3 regions of the Amycolatopsis sp. NPDC051716 genome follow, and region 2 is predicted to be linked to each of the others. Evidence: riboswitches for the same ligand, from Rfam matches in the RefSeq annotation. Region 2 holds a riboswitch; each other region holds the start of a gene.

Region 1 (4,898 bases), on a different contig from region 2:
CTCGACCGACGCGGCCGCGGTGTTTTCGGTGCTGCGCACGGCGGGGATCGGCAAACGGCTCACCGGCGCGCTCGAACTCGAGTCGGGCATCAACGACGCGCCGGCCTACATCGCCGTCGTGGTGCTGGCCGAAGGCACCACTGTGGACTGGACGCTGCCGCTGCTGGCGGTCTACGAGCTGGCGGCGGGCCTGGCCATCGGGCTGGCCTTCGGCTGGCTCGGCGGCCACGCGCTGCGCCGGGCCGCGCTGCCGGCGACGGGCCTCTACCCGCTCGCCACGGTCGCGGTGTGCGTCGTCGCGTACTCGTCCGGGCAGCTGCTGCACGCGTCCGGGCTGCTCGCCACCTACGTCGCCGCGCTGGTGCTCGGCAATTCGCGGCTGCCGCACCGATCGGACACGCTGTCGTTCGCCGAGGGCCTGGGCTGGCTGGCGCAAATCGGGCTGTTCGTGCTGCTCGGGCTGTTCGCGTCGCCGGGCCGGCTGCTCGACGCGATCGTGCCGGGCCTGGTCGCGGGCGCGGTCGTGCTGCTGCTGGCGCGGCCGGTCTCGGTCGTCCTGGCGATGCTGCCGTTCCGGCTGCCGTGGCGGGAACAGGCGTTCCTGTCGTGGGCCGGGCTGCGCGGCGCCGTGCCGATCGTGCTCGCCATGATCCCGCTGTCGCAGGGTCTGCCGGGCGCGCAGCGGCTGGTCGACGCGGTGTTCGTGCTGGTCATCGTGCTGACGCTGGTGCAGGGGGCGACGCTCGGCCCGCTCGCGCGCCGGCTCGGGCTGGCCAAGAAGTCCGAGCCGCACGAGGTCGAGGTCGACTCCGCGCCGCTGGACGAGCTGGGTGCCGAACTGCTGCAGGTCCGGATCCAGCCGGGATCGAAGCTGCACGGCGTGTACCTGTCCGAGCTGCGGCTGCCGATCGGGGCGACGATCAGCCTGGTCGTCCGCGACGGCGCGGGCTTCACACCGCAGAAGACCAGCCGGCTGCAGGAGAACGACCAGTTGCTGGTCGTCACCACGAGCGCCGTCCGCGACGACGCCGAACGCCGGCTGCGCGCCGTCGACCGCGCCGGGCGCCTGGCTCGCTGGAAGGGCGAATCCGGCCGCTGACGGGGACCTCTTCCGCCCCAATGTGGCCTTGGTTGCGTTCAACGCACCGAAGGCCACATTGGGGCACTTGGAGGGATCACTCTCTGTGAGCGGCGTCTCAGAATGTGAGGCGGGGGTTGGCCACCGGCCGCGTTCTCGGTTACCTTCTGGCTCAGGTCATGAGTGCCAGCGCGAAGCCCCGGCTTGCTGGCCGGCAACCCTCCTACCGCGGTGGGGTGCCCCGGGTGAAGACCGGGCCGGTCGCGCCGTGCGACGGGCAAGCGCGGGCCCCTCGCCGGGGTCCCCCGGATCGCCGAGGAGGCACCCCGATGACTCTCGCCATCGACCGCACCCCGCTCGAAACCCCCGCAAGCCCCGCAACCCGCGCCATCCCCGCCGTCGCGGGGGCGTCGCTGCGGGTGCCGCTGGTGACCGGCGGGGACATCGGCTACGCCAACCTCGACCACGCCGCGAGCGCCCCGTGCCTCGAGGCCGTCCGCGGCGCCGTCGACGAGTTCCTGCCCTGGTACGCCAGCGTCCACCGCGGGGCCGGCTTCGCGTCGCAGGTCTCCACCAAGCTCTACGAGCGCACCCGGGACGTCCTGCGCCGCTTCGTCGACGCCCGGCGGACTGACACCGTCGTCTTCACCCGCAACACCACCGACTCCTTCAACCTCCTCGCCCGCAGCCTGCCGCGGCACACCACGGTGATCGTCTTCGACACCGAGCACCACGCCGCGCTGCTGCCGTGGCCAGGACCGAACGTCCGGCGGATCCCGACCCCGCGCACCCGCCTCGCCGCGGTGTCCGCCGTGGACGAAGCACTCGCGGACGCCCCGCAGGGACCGCGGCTGGTCGTCGTCACCGGAGCGTCCAATGTGACCGGCGAACTGCTCCCGGTGGCCGAAATCTCCGCCGTGGCACGGAAACACGGCGCTCGCATCGCCCTCGACGCCGCCCAGCTCGCCCCGCACCGCCGGATCTCGCTCAAGGAACTGGACGTCGACTACATCGCCCTGTCCGGCCACAAGCTGTACGCGCCCTTCGGCGCGGGTGCGCTGATCGGCCGCGCCGACTGGCTGCGCGCGGCCCGGCCGTACCTCGCCGGCGGCGGCGCGACCAAGCTCGTCACCGAGGACGCCGTCGTCTGGAACACCGGCCCGGAGCGCCACGAAGCCGGTTCGCCCAACACCGTCGGCGTGTACGCGCTCGGCGTCGCGTGCGAAACACTCAGTGACAACTGGGACGCGATCGAAACCCACGAGCTGGCCCTGCTCACGCGGCTGCGCAAGGGCCTCGAGGCCATCCCCGGCTGCGCCGAACTGCGGCTGTTCGACGCGCCGGTCGACCGGGTCGGCACGGTCAGCTTCGTCGTCGACGGCTTCGACCCCGGCTGGCTCGCCGCGGTGCTGTCCGCCGAGTACGGCATCGGTGTCCGCGACGGCGCCTTCTGCGCCCACATCGCGGCCAAGCGGCTGATCGGCGTCGCCGGCGGCGACGGGCAGCAGGCGGTCCGCGTCAGCCTCGGCCTCGGCAGCACGGCGGAACACGTCGACCGCGTGCTGCTGGCGCTGCGACAGATCGTCGCCCGCGGAGCCCGCTGGGAGTACGCGAAGGTGGACGGCCGCTGGGCGCCGGTGGGCGACCCGCGGGAGCTGCCGCCCTTCTGCTGAGCGCTAGCCTGGGCCGATGGGGAGAGGGCCGCGTTTCTGGTTTCCGCTGGCGTTGCTGGGGTTCGCCCAGATCGGTCTGGCGGCGGTGCTGCTGGTGGCCCGCCGCAGCCGGGCCGAAAGCGAGTCCGCGAACCTCCTCGTCGGACCGTACTCGGTCCCGCCCGGCGTGACCGAGCACAGCCAGGCGTTTCGGTTGCCCCTGGACGATTTCCACCGGGTGGAAAGTGGCCTGCCGGCCGGGCCCGCGTGGCTGGTCGCGCTCGGCGTGGTGCTCGCCGGCACGGCCGTCTGGTACGCGCTGGCCCGGCGGCCCGTCCGCACCGGGCGGTTCGTCCTCGGCACGGTCGCCGCGCTGCTCGCCGTCCCGCTGCTCGACCTGGTCGGGTCCTGGCAGTTCCGGCTCGACGAGGGGCTGCGCGGCCCGCTGCTGGCCACCCTCGGCCTGCTGCTGCTCGCCGCCTACGAGCGCAGCCTGTTCCTCCTGGTCACCACGGTCGCGTTCGCCCTGGTCGCCGTGGTGCTCTCGGCGGACATGGCGGGCGTGCTGATCTCGGCGTCGATCCTGCTCGCCGCCGCCTTCGTCGCCCTGCTGCGGGGAAACCCGAGCCCGATACCCTGACGCGATGGGGTGTGCACGGCGGTCCTGGTTCCCGCTGGCCGCGCTGGGGTTCGCGTTGCTGGTGATGGTGGCCGTCGAAGTGGTCCCCGGCGGCATCGGAGTCGCGCAGGGCTACCAGCCGTCCCCAAGCTGGTACGGCCCCGGCCGTGCGGCCGGAAACGAGGTGCGGGCCATCGCGGTCTCGGTCGATCCCACGCCCGCGACGAAGCTCGGCTGGCTCGCGGGTCTCGCCTGCGTGGTGCTCGCCGTGGCCGCCTGGTACTGGCGGGAGCTGCGGCCCCCGCGGCCCGGCCGGTTCCTGCTCGGCACGCTCGGGGCGCTGGCCGCCGTCCCGCTGCTCGACCTGGCCGGCGCCCTCCAGCTCCGGCTCGGCGGCGACGTCCGCGGCGCTCTGCTGGCGACGCTGGGCCTCCTGCTGCTGGCCGGCTACGAGCGCAGCCGGTTCCTGCTGGCCGTCGCCGGGGTGTTCGCGCTGGTCGCGACCGTGTTCCTGCCCCCGGTGGCCGGCGCGCTCGCCGCGGCGGGCGTGCTGTTCGCGGCCGCCTTCGCCGTCCTCCTGCGCCCGCGGCCGGACGGGCCCGACGCGGCCTGACCAGCGCCGTGGACAATGGACCGGTGAGCACCGAGCCCAGCCACTCCGAACCCGACACCGCCGCGCCCGCCGACGCGGTGCCCGATCCCGCCGCGGACGCGCCCGAGAACCCGGAAGTCCCGGCGAAGCCGCTGCTGCCCAAGCGGCGGGTCGGCTGGGTCTTCGCGGTCGCCGTCGTGTTCTGGGCGATCGACCTGGTGACGAAGAACCTGGTCGTGGCCAACCTGGAGGGCAAGGAGCCGGTCAAGGTCCTCGGCGGGCTGATCTACCTGCAGGTCATCCGCAACCCCGGTGCCGCGTTCTCGATGGCCACCGGCATGACGTGGGTGCTCGCCCTGGTCGCGCTCGCCGTCGTCATCGCGATCATCTGGCTGTCGCGGCGGCTGCGGTCGATCGGCTGGGCGATCGGCCTCGGTCTCGTGCTCGCCGGCGCCACCGGCAACCTGACCGACCGCATCTTCCGCGCGCCCGGCGGGCTGCAGGGCCACGTCGTCGACTTCATCTCGGCGTTCGCCCCGAACGGCAAGGGCTTCGCGATCTTCAACATCGCCGACTCCGCGATCTGCGTCGGCGGCGCCCTGATCGTGCTGCTGTCGCTGCTGGGCAAGGACTACGACGGCACGTCGACCAAGGACAAGGCGGCCAGGGAAAAGGCGCCCAAGGACGAGAAGGCCGAAGCGCCGGAGCAGCAGGAACAGCAGGAGGAGCAGGCGTGAGCTCGCGGATGCTCCCGGTGCCCGACGGGCTCGACGGGATGCGGGTCGACGCCGGCCTCGCCAAGCTGCTCGGGCTGTCCCGCACGGTCGTCGCCGAGCTCGCCGAATCCGGGGACGTGCTGCTCGACGGCCGTCCCGCCGGCAAGTCCGACCGCCTCTCCGGCGGCGGCCTGCTGGAGATCACCCTGCCGGAGCCGGCGAACCCGGTCGAGGTCGTCGC
Region 2 (4,898 bases):
TCCACCGCCGACTGCGCGTCTTCGCAGAGGAACGCGCACGTCGGACCGGAGCCGGACACCGTGCCCGCCAGCGCGCCCGCGTTGACCCCCGCCCGGAGCGTGCGGCGCAGGCCGGGCCGCAGCGAGACCGCCGCCGCCTGCAGGTCGTTGCCCAGCAGGAGAGCCAGCTGGCGCGGGTCGCCGGAGGCCAGCGCCTCCACGACCGGCGTGTGCGAGCCGATCCGGGGCGGGTTGCCCGCCGCGCGCAGGCGGTCCAGTTCGCCGAACACCTTCGGCGTCGACAGCCCTTCGGCGTCGAAGGCCAGCACCCAGTGGAACGTGTGCCGCGACAGCACCGGGACCAGCTGCTCACCGCGGCCGGTACCCAGCGCGGTACCGCCGTAGAGCGCGAACGGGACGTCGCTGCCCAGCCCGGCGGCGATTTCGGCCAGCTCGTCGCGGGTGACGTCGAGGTTCCAGAGGCTCGCCAGCCCGACGAGCGTCGCCGCCGCGTCGGCGCTGCCGCCCGCCATCCCGCCGGCGACCGGGATGCCCTTGCGCAGCACCACCCGGATCTTCGGTTCCCCGGTGCGGCCGACGTGCCCGGCCAGCGCTTCGACGGCCCGCCAGGCCAGGTTCTCGGGACCGGTCGGGACCGAGCCTTCCCCCTCGCCGTAGACCTCGATGCCGGGCTCTTCGGTGACCGCGACGGTCACCTCGTCGGTCAGCGACAGCGCCTGGAACACGGTCACCAGCTCGTGGTAACCGTCTTCGCGCAGGTCGTCGACCGACAGGTGCAGGTTCACCTTGGCCGGGACCCGGACGGTGACTGGGGGCGGAACTACGGCGAGCACCCGACCAGCCTACGTGCCCGCGAAAACGCCCCGATGCGACGTGCGCATCGGGGCGTTCTCGTGGCCGGATCAAGCCGCCGCGACACCCTGCGGGCCGCGAGCGGTGTAGGTCACGTGGCCGCCGCGCTCGGCGACCCACGCCAGTGCCGCGTCGGCCCGTTCGCCGCGGACGCCGAGGCGGAAGCGGCCGACCGGGGTGTCGCCGATGCGGGTCAGGCCGCCGCCGATGGTGGCGAACTCGACGTCGAAGCGGCCCGCGGCCTCCGGCAGCAGCGCGCCGACCGAGGCGAACCCGACCAGCACGACGTCGGCCGAGCGGTCGTAGCGCGCCGCCTGCGCGCGGACGGTCTCGATGGCCGGCAGCAGCGCCTGCGCGGTGCGGCTGGCCGGGTCCGAGATCAGGTCGAGGACCGTGCCGCGCTCGACGACCGTGCCGTCCTCCAGCACCGCGACGTCGTCGCAGACCCGGCGGACCACGCCCGCGTCCGGCGTCGTGACGACGACGGTGACGCCCAGCTCGGAACGCGCCCGGTCGAGAACGGCGAGCACCGCACCGGCCTCCTCCGGGTCGACACCGGCGGTCGGGTCGTCGGCGAGCAGCACGGCGGGCGCCGCCGCCAGGGCCTTCGCGACCGCGACGCGGCGGAGCTGACCGGCGGACAGTTCGCCCGGGCGCTGCGCGGCGCGCGGGGTCAGGCCGACGAGGTCGAGCAGCGAGCCGACCCGGCTGCGGCGCTGCGGGCCGTCGACGCCGAGCTGCTCGAGCGGGGAGGCGATGTTGCCGGCGATGGTGCGCTCGGCGATCAGCTCCGGTTTCGTCGAAACGACACCGAGCTGACGGCGGATCTCGCGGAGGCGGCGGCCGTCGAGGGTGCCGGTGTTGAGGCCGTCGAGGCGGACGACGCCGCGGTCGGGGCGCTCCTGCAGCGCGATGCAGCGGGCGAGGACGGACTTGCCGGACCCGGCGGGACCGACCACGCCGAAGAGCGAGCCGGCCTGGACGTCGACGCTCACGTCCCGGAGCGCGACGACGGAGTTTCCGTTGGTGGCAAAGGTTTTGGACAGATTTTCGACGGTGATCACGAAGGCTCCAGAAAACGGGGTGCACGCATGGCGGCACCCGGCCGCAGGCAAGTTCCGTCCTGTTAGGACGGTGCGTGAAGAAGAGGTGGACCGGCTACGACAAGCTCAGTTGGAGCGTCGACATGCGGTCACGGAGCGGCGGCCTTCGTCGACTACGCGACGCCTGGTCAGGAGCAGGGGGCGAGCTACCCTCTTCATCGAAAACGGCCTCCATCGGTCCTGGCGGTAGCACCTGCCCTGTGGAGGGTGGTTGCTGCGACTTCGGCGAGCCAGGTCTCTCAGTCGCTCGGGATGGACGTACTGAGTAAAACCGATCCCGAGGAGCGAACGCAAGCCTGTTGGCCCAGATCACACGAGTGGAGGTGTCCGAATCGCGGGATCAAGGGCGGCGAGGGCGTATTTTCACGCCGCTTCCACTGTGGAACGGCTAACGCGCGGCGGCGATCCGGGCGAAGTCGTGCACGCCCAGCTGCTCGCCGCGGGTCCGGGGGTCGATCCCGGCGGCCGTCAGCAGCTCGCCGGCGCGTTCGGCCGAACCCGCCCAGCCCGCGAGCGCGGCCCGCAGCGTCTTCCTGCGTTGTGAGAAGGCGGCGTCCACCAGGCCGAAGAGCAGGTCCCGGTCTTCGGACGCCGTCGTGTCGCCGCGCTCGAAGGCGACGAGCGCGGAATCGACGTTCGGCACGGGCCAGAACACCGAGCGCGGCACGGCGGCGACCTTGCGCGCGGTCCCGTACCAGGCGAGCTTGACGCTGGGCACGCCGTAGATCCGGCTGCCGGGGCCGGCGGCCATCCGGTCGGCGACCTCGGTCTGCACCATGACGAGGCCCTTCCGGAGCGAGGGCACCTCGGCCAGCAGGTGCAGCACAACCGGCACGGCGACGTTGTAGGGCAGGTTGGCGACCAGGGCGGTCGGCGCGGGCAGCTGCTCGCGGGTGATGCGCATGGCGTCAGCACCGATGACGGTGAGCCGTCCGGCCGCGTCGGGCCCCCGCTCGGCGACAGTCTTGGGCAGCCGCTCGGCGAGCTTGGGATCGATCTCGACGGCGACGACGTGGGCGCCGGTGGCGAGCAGCCCGAGGGTCAGCGACCCGAGCCCGGGCCCGACCTCGAGGACGACGTCGCCGGGGGCGATGGCCGCCAGCTCGACGATCCGGCGGACGGTGTTGGGATCGTGCACGAAGTTCTGCCCGAGCTTCTTCGTCGGCCGCACGTCGAGTTCGGCCGCCAGCCCGCGGATCTCGGCAGGTCCCAGCAGTTCAACCACCGGACGAGCCTACCCAGAGGGCCGGAGCACGTACCCGGACGGTCGGTTGATGTACCCGGAGGGTCGGCTCGCGTGATTGGAGGGTCATCACCCGTGATTGAGGGGACGACACGCGTGATTGGCGGGACGACACGCGGAACGGCCCCCGTCCGAGGTGGACGAGGGCCGTTCCGGGAAGTGGAGCGTCAGGCCTTCTTGCCGCAGACGGGCCAGGCGCTGTAGCTGCCGCCGCGGCCGGCCTTGACCTTCTCCGCGACCGCGATCTGCTGCTCACGCGAGGCCTGGTTCGGCAGCGCGGCGTACTCGTCGCCGCCGTAGGCGTCCCACGTGCGCTTGTCGAACTGGAGGCCGCCGTAGTAGCCGTTGCCGGTGTTGATGGCCCAGTTGCCACCCGACTCGCACTGCGCGATGCGGTCCCACGCGGAACCGTCGCCGATCTCCGGGGTCGGGGCCTGCTTGGTGCCGACGTGGATGATCTTCGGCTTCGGCTGGGTGATGACCTTCTCGGAGACGCTCTCGCGAGAGACCTCTTTGCCGTTCTTCTGCGTGACCTTGTAGGTCACCATCTTCTCGCCCGGCGTGCCGGGGTCCTCGACCGAAGTCTTGCCCTTGGCGAGGTCGGGGTCGTCGACCTTCTGCTCGGGCGGGTCGATGGACTCCTTCTGGGTCACCGTCGAGACGCCGGTGCGGCTGAGGTGCACCTCGGCGCCGTCGGTCAGCTTGACGTCCAGGCCGCCCTCGGCCTGGTCCTCCGGGCCCAGGGTGAGCTTGTACTCGCCCAGGAACTCCTTCGTCGTGACCGCGGTCGTCTTCACCTGCTTCGGCGCGTTGGCCCCGTCGAACAGGGTGATGGTCTTCAGGGTCTTGATCTCGACGGTCGCGCCCTGCAGGGGCAGCTCGCCGTCCTTCGGCATCGACATCCACGTGCCGGGCTTGTCCATGCCGGTCATGCCGAGCTGGGACAGCGCGTCGCCGAGGTGGGTCGCGCGGACCCAGGAGGTGTGCTCCGCGCCGTCGACGATCATCTTCAGCTGGCGCCCGCGCTCGAGCTTGATGACGCCGCCGTCGCCGACCTCCGCCTGCGGGGAGGGGGAAAGCGAGTCGTGCGCGCCGACGGACAGGCCCGCGTCCTCGAGCACCTCGCCGACGGTGCCGCCGAAGGAGTGCACGGTCTGCTGGTGGCCGTCGACGTCGACGGTGATGCTCTTGTTCATCGCCAGCGCGGCCGCGCCGCCACCGGCGACGCTGATCATCACGCTGAGGACGGCGCCCTTGAGGAACCGGCGCTTCCAGATCTTGGTGGTCTCGCGGAGACCCTCGTCGAGCGCGGCCCGCTTGGCCTGCGGGGACGCGGTCCGGTCCGCCTCGATCTCGTCCGGGATGACGATCGGCGGCAGGTACGTCGTCTCGGCGTTGATGAGCCGGATCAGCTCGTCGACGTCGACGTCGATCTCGGCCATCATCGCGTCGGCATCGGGGCCGAGTGCGGCGAGGATGTCCTGCTGCGTGATGTTCGGGTCGTCGGAGAAGTCGAGCTGGCCGTATGCCGTGTCCTCGAAATGACTGCGTTCGAGGACGGCGGAGCGCGCTCCAGCCTGTCTGCTACCTGTCACCGGGGATCGTTCCCTTTCACGAGACGACGGTCGGGGGCGCCGTCTCTACGACTGGGCGTGACGATCGGCAACTGCTGAACGCAGGTCCGACCGGCACGATCACGG
Region 3 (4,898 bases), on a different contig from region 2:
CGAAGCTCGAGCCCGACGAGACCGTCCTGATCGTCGGGCCCGGCCCCGGCGTCGGCCTGGAAGCCGCCGCCCGCCTGGCCGGGCGCGCCGTCGGCGTCGACCCCTCCCCCGAGATGCTCACGCTGTGCCACGAGCGCTGCGGCGACCGCGCCGAGCTGCGCGAAGGGTCGGCGGCGCACACCGGCGAGCCCGACGGCTCGGTCGACGTCGTGCTGAGCGTGAACAACGTCATGCTGTGGGAAGACCGCGCGGCCGGGTTCGCCGAGCTGTTCCGGGTGCTGCGCCCGGGCGGCCGGCTGCTGCTGTCCGCGCACGAGAAGTGGCTGCCCGTGAGCAGGCACGTCCTGGCCGACGAAGCCGCCGCCGCGGGCTTCGCCGACCTGCAGACCTGGACCTGGGAGCCGCCCGGGTTCGCCGCGCTCGCCGCGCAGCTGCGCGCCGTCAAGCCCGCCTAGCGGGTGTCCGTGCGGATCGGGTGTCCCTCGGGCACCTCGACCAGCACGATCCGCGTGCCGTCCGGATCGGCGATCCAGGCCTCGTCGAGGCCCCACGGCTCGCGCCGCGCGTCGCGCACCGGCTCCAGGCCGTTGCCCTTCAGCTCGGCCAGGGTGCCGGCGAGGTCCCGGACCTGCAGCCAGAGCACCAGATCGGGCGACGAGCCCGTCTCGCCCGCACCGGAGACCTCCAGGGAGCCGTGGCCGAGGAAGAACACGGTGCCACCGGGGAATTCCCGCTCGACGGCCAGGCCGAGGGTGTCGCGGTAGAACGCCGTGGACGCGGCGACGTCCCGCGGGCGGATCAGCAGCCGGCTCTTCAGGATCTCCATCCGACCATCCCTACCGGACGGGCTCAGGCGGCCGCAATCGCGGCGATGCCGGACAGCACGATCACCGACCCGGCCAGCCGCCGCACGGCGTCACGCTCGCCCAGGACCAGCCACGCGGCGAGGCCGCCGAGCACGATGCTCAGCTCCCGGGCGGGCGCGACCAGGCTGACCGGCGCCATGGTGAGGGCGAACAGCACGAGGATGTAGGCGATCGGCGACAGGACCGCGACGAGCAGGACCTCGCGGCGCTGTTCCCGCCAGATCCGCGTCACTTCGGCGCGATCGGCCAGGGCGCCGGGCACGAGCAGCACGCTCTGCAGGACCGAGCCCAGGCCGAAGTAGACGACCGGCGGCACCCCGAGGCCGGTGACCGAGTGCGCGTCCCAGAGCGTGTAGCCGGCGATGACGGCCCCGGTCAGCAGGCCGTAGAGGATCCCCGCTTTCACGGCGCGGGGGTCGCCGCCCTTCCGGCCGGTGCTGATCACCAGCACCCCGGCGACGACCAGGAACGCGCCGAGCAGGCCGAGCGGCCCGGGCCGCTCGCCGAGCACCAGGACGGCGGCCAGCACCGACAGCAGCGGCCCGGTGCCCCGCGCGACGGGGTAGACGACGGAGAGGTCGCCGACGCGGTACCCGCGCTGCAGCACGATCCCGTAGGCGATGTGCAGGACGGCGGTGACCGCGGCGGCGAGCAGCCAGCTCCACTGTGGACGGTGGTGTTCGACGACGAGCAGCACGATCGTGACGGGCAGGAGCAGGACGGCGCCGGCCGTGTAGTAGAGCCAGACGAACTGGGTGCCGCCGGAGGAGATCCGCTTGGCCGCGAGGTTCCACGCGGCGTGCACGACGGCGGCGACGAGGACGAGGGACAAGGCGGTGGCGTTCACGGGACCCCTTCGGCTTTTCGCGCGCGCGAAAAGCTGGTCCTCCAGGCTTTTGCCCCGTCAGATGAACGACCGGCCGTCCGGGCCCGCCGATGGTGCCGCTCGGACCAGGCCCGCCGGTCCTGGTTTTGAGGTGCATGTGGTGCATGTGGTGCGGGTGGTGCGGGTTGCTCGGACCGGCGACGGAACCCTAGGCACTGCCGCCGCCCACGGTACTCCCGGCTCCGGCCGCCGGCGGCCCGGCTGTTAGAGTGATCGCTCGCTGCCCGTGCGGCATTCCGTCATGGAGGAAACCCGCTCATCGAGCGGGGCCACTTCAGCGCGGCGGCGAATCTCACCGAGTGAAACAGGAGTTGCCCTATGGCCAACATCAAGTCGCAGATCAAGCGCATCACGACGAACGAGAAGGCGCGTCAGCGCAACCAGGCGATCCGGTCCTCGGTGAAGACCGCGATCCGCAAGGTCCGCGAAGCCGCCGAGGCCGGCGAGAAGGCCAAGGCCGTCGAGCTGCAGCGCGACGCCGCCCAGAAGCTGGACAAGGCCGTCTCGAAGGGCGTCATCCACGCCAACCAGGCCGCCAACAAGAAGTCGGCGCTGGCGAAGCGCGTCAACGCGCTCTGAGCTGGTTGATTTTTGGGAAGGCCCCGGCTTCGGCCGGGGCCTTCTTCATGTCCGGGCACTTCGCGCCTGCGCTCCTCCGGGTCTTCGCGCTTGAAGGTCGTCGTGTCTGGGTCATTCGCGTCCGGAGCCGCGGTCAGCGGTCGCCCTTGGCCGCCGCCACCTGGAGGACCGCGCGCTCCAGCGCGTAGCCCGGGTCCGCCGCCACGCCCTTGACCTCGGCGTTCAGCCGCGCGACCACGCGCATCGCCGTCGCGAGGCCGTCGGGGTTCCAGCCCCGGGACTGCCCCTGCGCCTTGCGGATCTTCCACGGCGGCATGCCCAGCTCGCCCGCCAGCTGGTTCGGGTTGCCCCGGCCGGCGCCGGAGACCCGGGCGATCGTGCGGACCGCGTCGGCCAGCGCGTCGGCGACCAGCACGTGCGGGACGCCCAGTTGCATCGCCCAGCGCAGCGACTCCAGCGCCGCCGCGCGATCGCCGCTGACCGCCTTCTCCGCGACCGCGAAGCCGGTGACGTCGGCGCGGCCGCGGTGGTACCGGCGGACCGCGTCGGCGTCGACGGTGCCGCCCGTGTCCGCGACCAGCTGCGTCGCCGCCGAAGAGAGTTCCCGCAGGTCGGAGCCCACGGCGTCGAGCAGGGCGGCGACCCCCGCCGGATCGATTTTGCCGCCCACCCGGCGCACCTCGTGGCGCACGAACTGCTCCCGCTCGGCCGGCTTGGTCAGCTTCGGGCACTCGGTGATCTCGGCGCCGGCCTTCTTCAGCGCCGCCGGGAGCGCTTTGCCCGCCTTGCTGCGGCCGCCGCCGGTGTGCACGACGACGAGCACGACCCCGTCGGCCGGGTCCTTCAGGTAGGCCGCGACGGCATCGGCCAGCTCCTGGGAGATGTCCTGCGCCGACTCCAGGACGATCACCCGGCCTTCGCTGAACAGCGACGGGCTGACCAGTTCGGCCAGCTCGGGGGCTGTGAGATCGGACACCCGGACCCGGGTCAGCTCGGCGGTCGCGTCCATCGCGCGCGCGGCGGCGAGCGTCTCGCGGACGGCCCGCTCGATCAGCAGTTCTTCCTCGCCCAGCACCAGGTGCAGCGGGGCCGGGGCGGTGGCTTGCGCGGTCACCCGGGAATCCTCTCACTTGCGCTCCGATGCGCCCGCTCCGGTGATGTCGAGCGGCCACCGTGGCACGGCCCGAGCGCGATGTCGTACGGTGTAACCGAGGCAGCCCGCCCCGGAGGATCCGGCGTGCGCGCACCGACAATTGAATACCGCTCATCCAGAGGGGCAGAGGGAACGGCCCGACGAAGCCCCGGCAACCGGCGTACAGCCTGTCATCCCGCGATCGCGGGATAGCTGACGACCACGGTGCCAATTCCGGCCCGCTTCGGCGGGGCAGATGAGGAAAGGAACCTCGCGATGACCGCCACCCTCGGCACGACCTCCACCACCAAGACCCCGGATCTCGGACCCGCCGTCGAACTGGTGTCGAAGGAAGAGGGCCACCGGCAGCCGCTCGCTCCGGAGTTCGTCTCCGCTGAAGACTTCTCGCCGCTCGAGGTGGCCTACGACTTCGGCCGCGTCCGCCGCGAAGACATCGAGGCCGGCCCCAAGAACATCTGGCGCTACAAGAAACTCCTTCCCGTTCCGTCCAACGTCGAAGAGATCCCGAACACCGAGCCGGGTGCGACGCGGCTGGTCCGCGCCGACCGCCTCGCCAAGGAGCTCGGCCTCAAGCGCGTGTGGGTCAAGGACGACACCGGCAACCCGACGCACTCGTTCAAGGACCGCGTCGTCGCCGTCGCGCTGGCCGCGGCCCGCGAGTTCGGGTTCGAGGTGCTCGCGTGTCCCTCGACCGGCAACCTGGCCAACGCGACGGCCGCCGCCGCGGCCCGCGCCGGCTGGCGGTCGGTCGTGCTGATCCCCAAGAGCCTCGAGCGCGCCAAGATCCTCACCACCGCGGTGTACGACGGCGACCTCATCGCCATCGACGGCAACTACGACGACGTCAACCGCCTCGCCACCGAGCTCGCCGGCGAGCACCCGAAGTGGGCGTTCGTCAACGTGAACGTCCGGCCGTACTACTCGGAGGGCTCGAAGACGCTGGCCTTCGAGGTCGCCGAGCAGCTCGGCTGGCGCATCCCGCCGCAGATCGTCGTGCCGATCGCCTCCGGTTCGCAGCTGACCAAGGTGGACAAGGGTTTCCGTGAGCTGGGGCAGCTCGGCCTCGTGGACGCCAGCCCGTACAAGGTCTTCGGCGCGCAGGCCACCGGCTGCTCGCCGGTGTCGACGGCGTTCCGCGAGGGCCACGACGTGGTCCAGCCGGTGAAGCCGGACACGATCGCCCGCTCGCTGGCGATCGGCAACCCCGCCGACGGCCCGTACGTGCTCGACATCGTCAACCGCACCGGCGGCGCGATCGAGGACGTCTCCGACGAAGAGGTCGTCGAGGGCATCCGCCTGCTGGCCCGCACCGAAGGCATCTTCACCGAGACGGCCGGCGGGGTCACCGTCGCCACGGCGAAGAAGCTGGTCGAGACGGGCAAGCTGGACCCGGACGCCGAGACGGTGCTCCTCA

Evidence for each region. Region 2 has a riboswitch for S-adenosylmethionine ahead of AB0M30_RS42530 (ATP-binding cassette domain-containing protein). Riboswitches for the same ligand answer to the same signal wherever they lie in the genome.
Region 1: linked by a shared signal. The riboswitch ahead of AB0M30_RS14470 (aminotransferase class V-fold PLP-dependent enzyme) and the one ahead of AB0M30_RS42530 (ATP-binding cassette domain-containing protein) in region 2 are both predicted to bind S-adenosylmethionine.
Region 3: linked by a shared signal. The riboswitch ahead of thrC (threonine synthase) and the one ahead of AB0M30_RS42530 (ATP-binding cassette domain-containing protein) in region 2 are both predicted to bind S-adenosylmethionine.

Annotation. Positions count from the first base shown of each region.
Region 1 covers NZ_JBFAZA010000009.1:76,354-81,251, forward strand. The annotation lists gene AB0M30_RS14465 (potassium/proton antiporter) at 1-1,099, shown strand, start outside; SAM riboswitch class IV at 1,254-1,368, shown strand; gene AB0M30_RS14470 (aminotransferase class V-fold PLP-dependent enzyme) at 1,408-2,751, shown strand; gene AB0M30_RS14475 (hypothetical protein) at 2,768-3,370, shown strand; gene AB0M30_RS14480 (hypothetical protein) at 3,375-3,962, shown strand; gene lspA (signal peptidase II) at 4,040-4,678, shown strand; gene AB0M30_RS14490 (RluA family pseudouridine synthase) at 4,675-4,898, shown strand, end outside.
Region 2 covers NZ_JBFAZA010000049.1:31,711-36,608, forward strand. The annotation lists gene AB0M30_RS42525 (4-(cytidine 5'-diphospho)-2-C-methyl-D-erythritol kinase) at 1-833, opposite strand, end outside; gene AB0M30_RS42530 (ATP-binding cassette domain-containing protein) at 903-1,916, opposite strand; SAM riboswitch class I at 2,124-2,214, opposite strand; gene rsmA (16S rRNA (adenine(1518)-N(6)/adenine(1519)-N(6))-dimethyltransferase RsmA) at 2,344-3,180, opposite strand; gene AB0M30_RS42540 (transglycosylase family protein) at 3,366-4,793, opposite strand.
Region 3 covers NZ_JBFAZA010000018.1:109,520-114,417, reverse strand. The annotation lists gene AB0M30_RS25035 (class I SAM-dependent methyltransferase) at 1-455, shown strand, start outside; gene AB0M30_RS25030 (VOC family protein) at 452-826, opposite strand; gene AB0M30_RS25025 (DMT family transporter) at 850-1,713, opposite strand; gene rpsT (30S ribosomal protein S20) at 2,071-2,331, shown strand; gene holA (DNA polymerase III subunit delta) at 2,465-3,445, opposite strand; SAM riboswitch class I at 3,593-3,726, shown strand; gene thrC (threonine synthase) at 3,740-4,898, shown strand, end outside.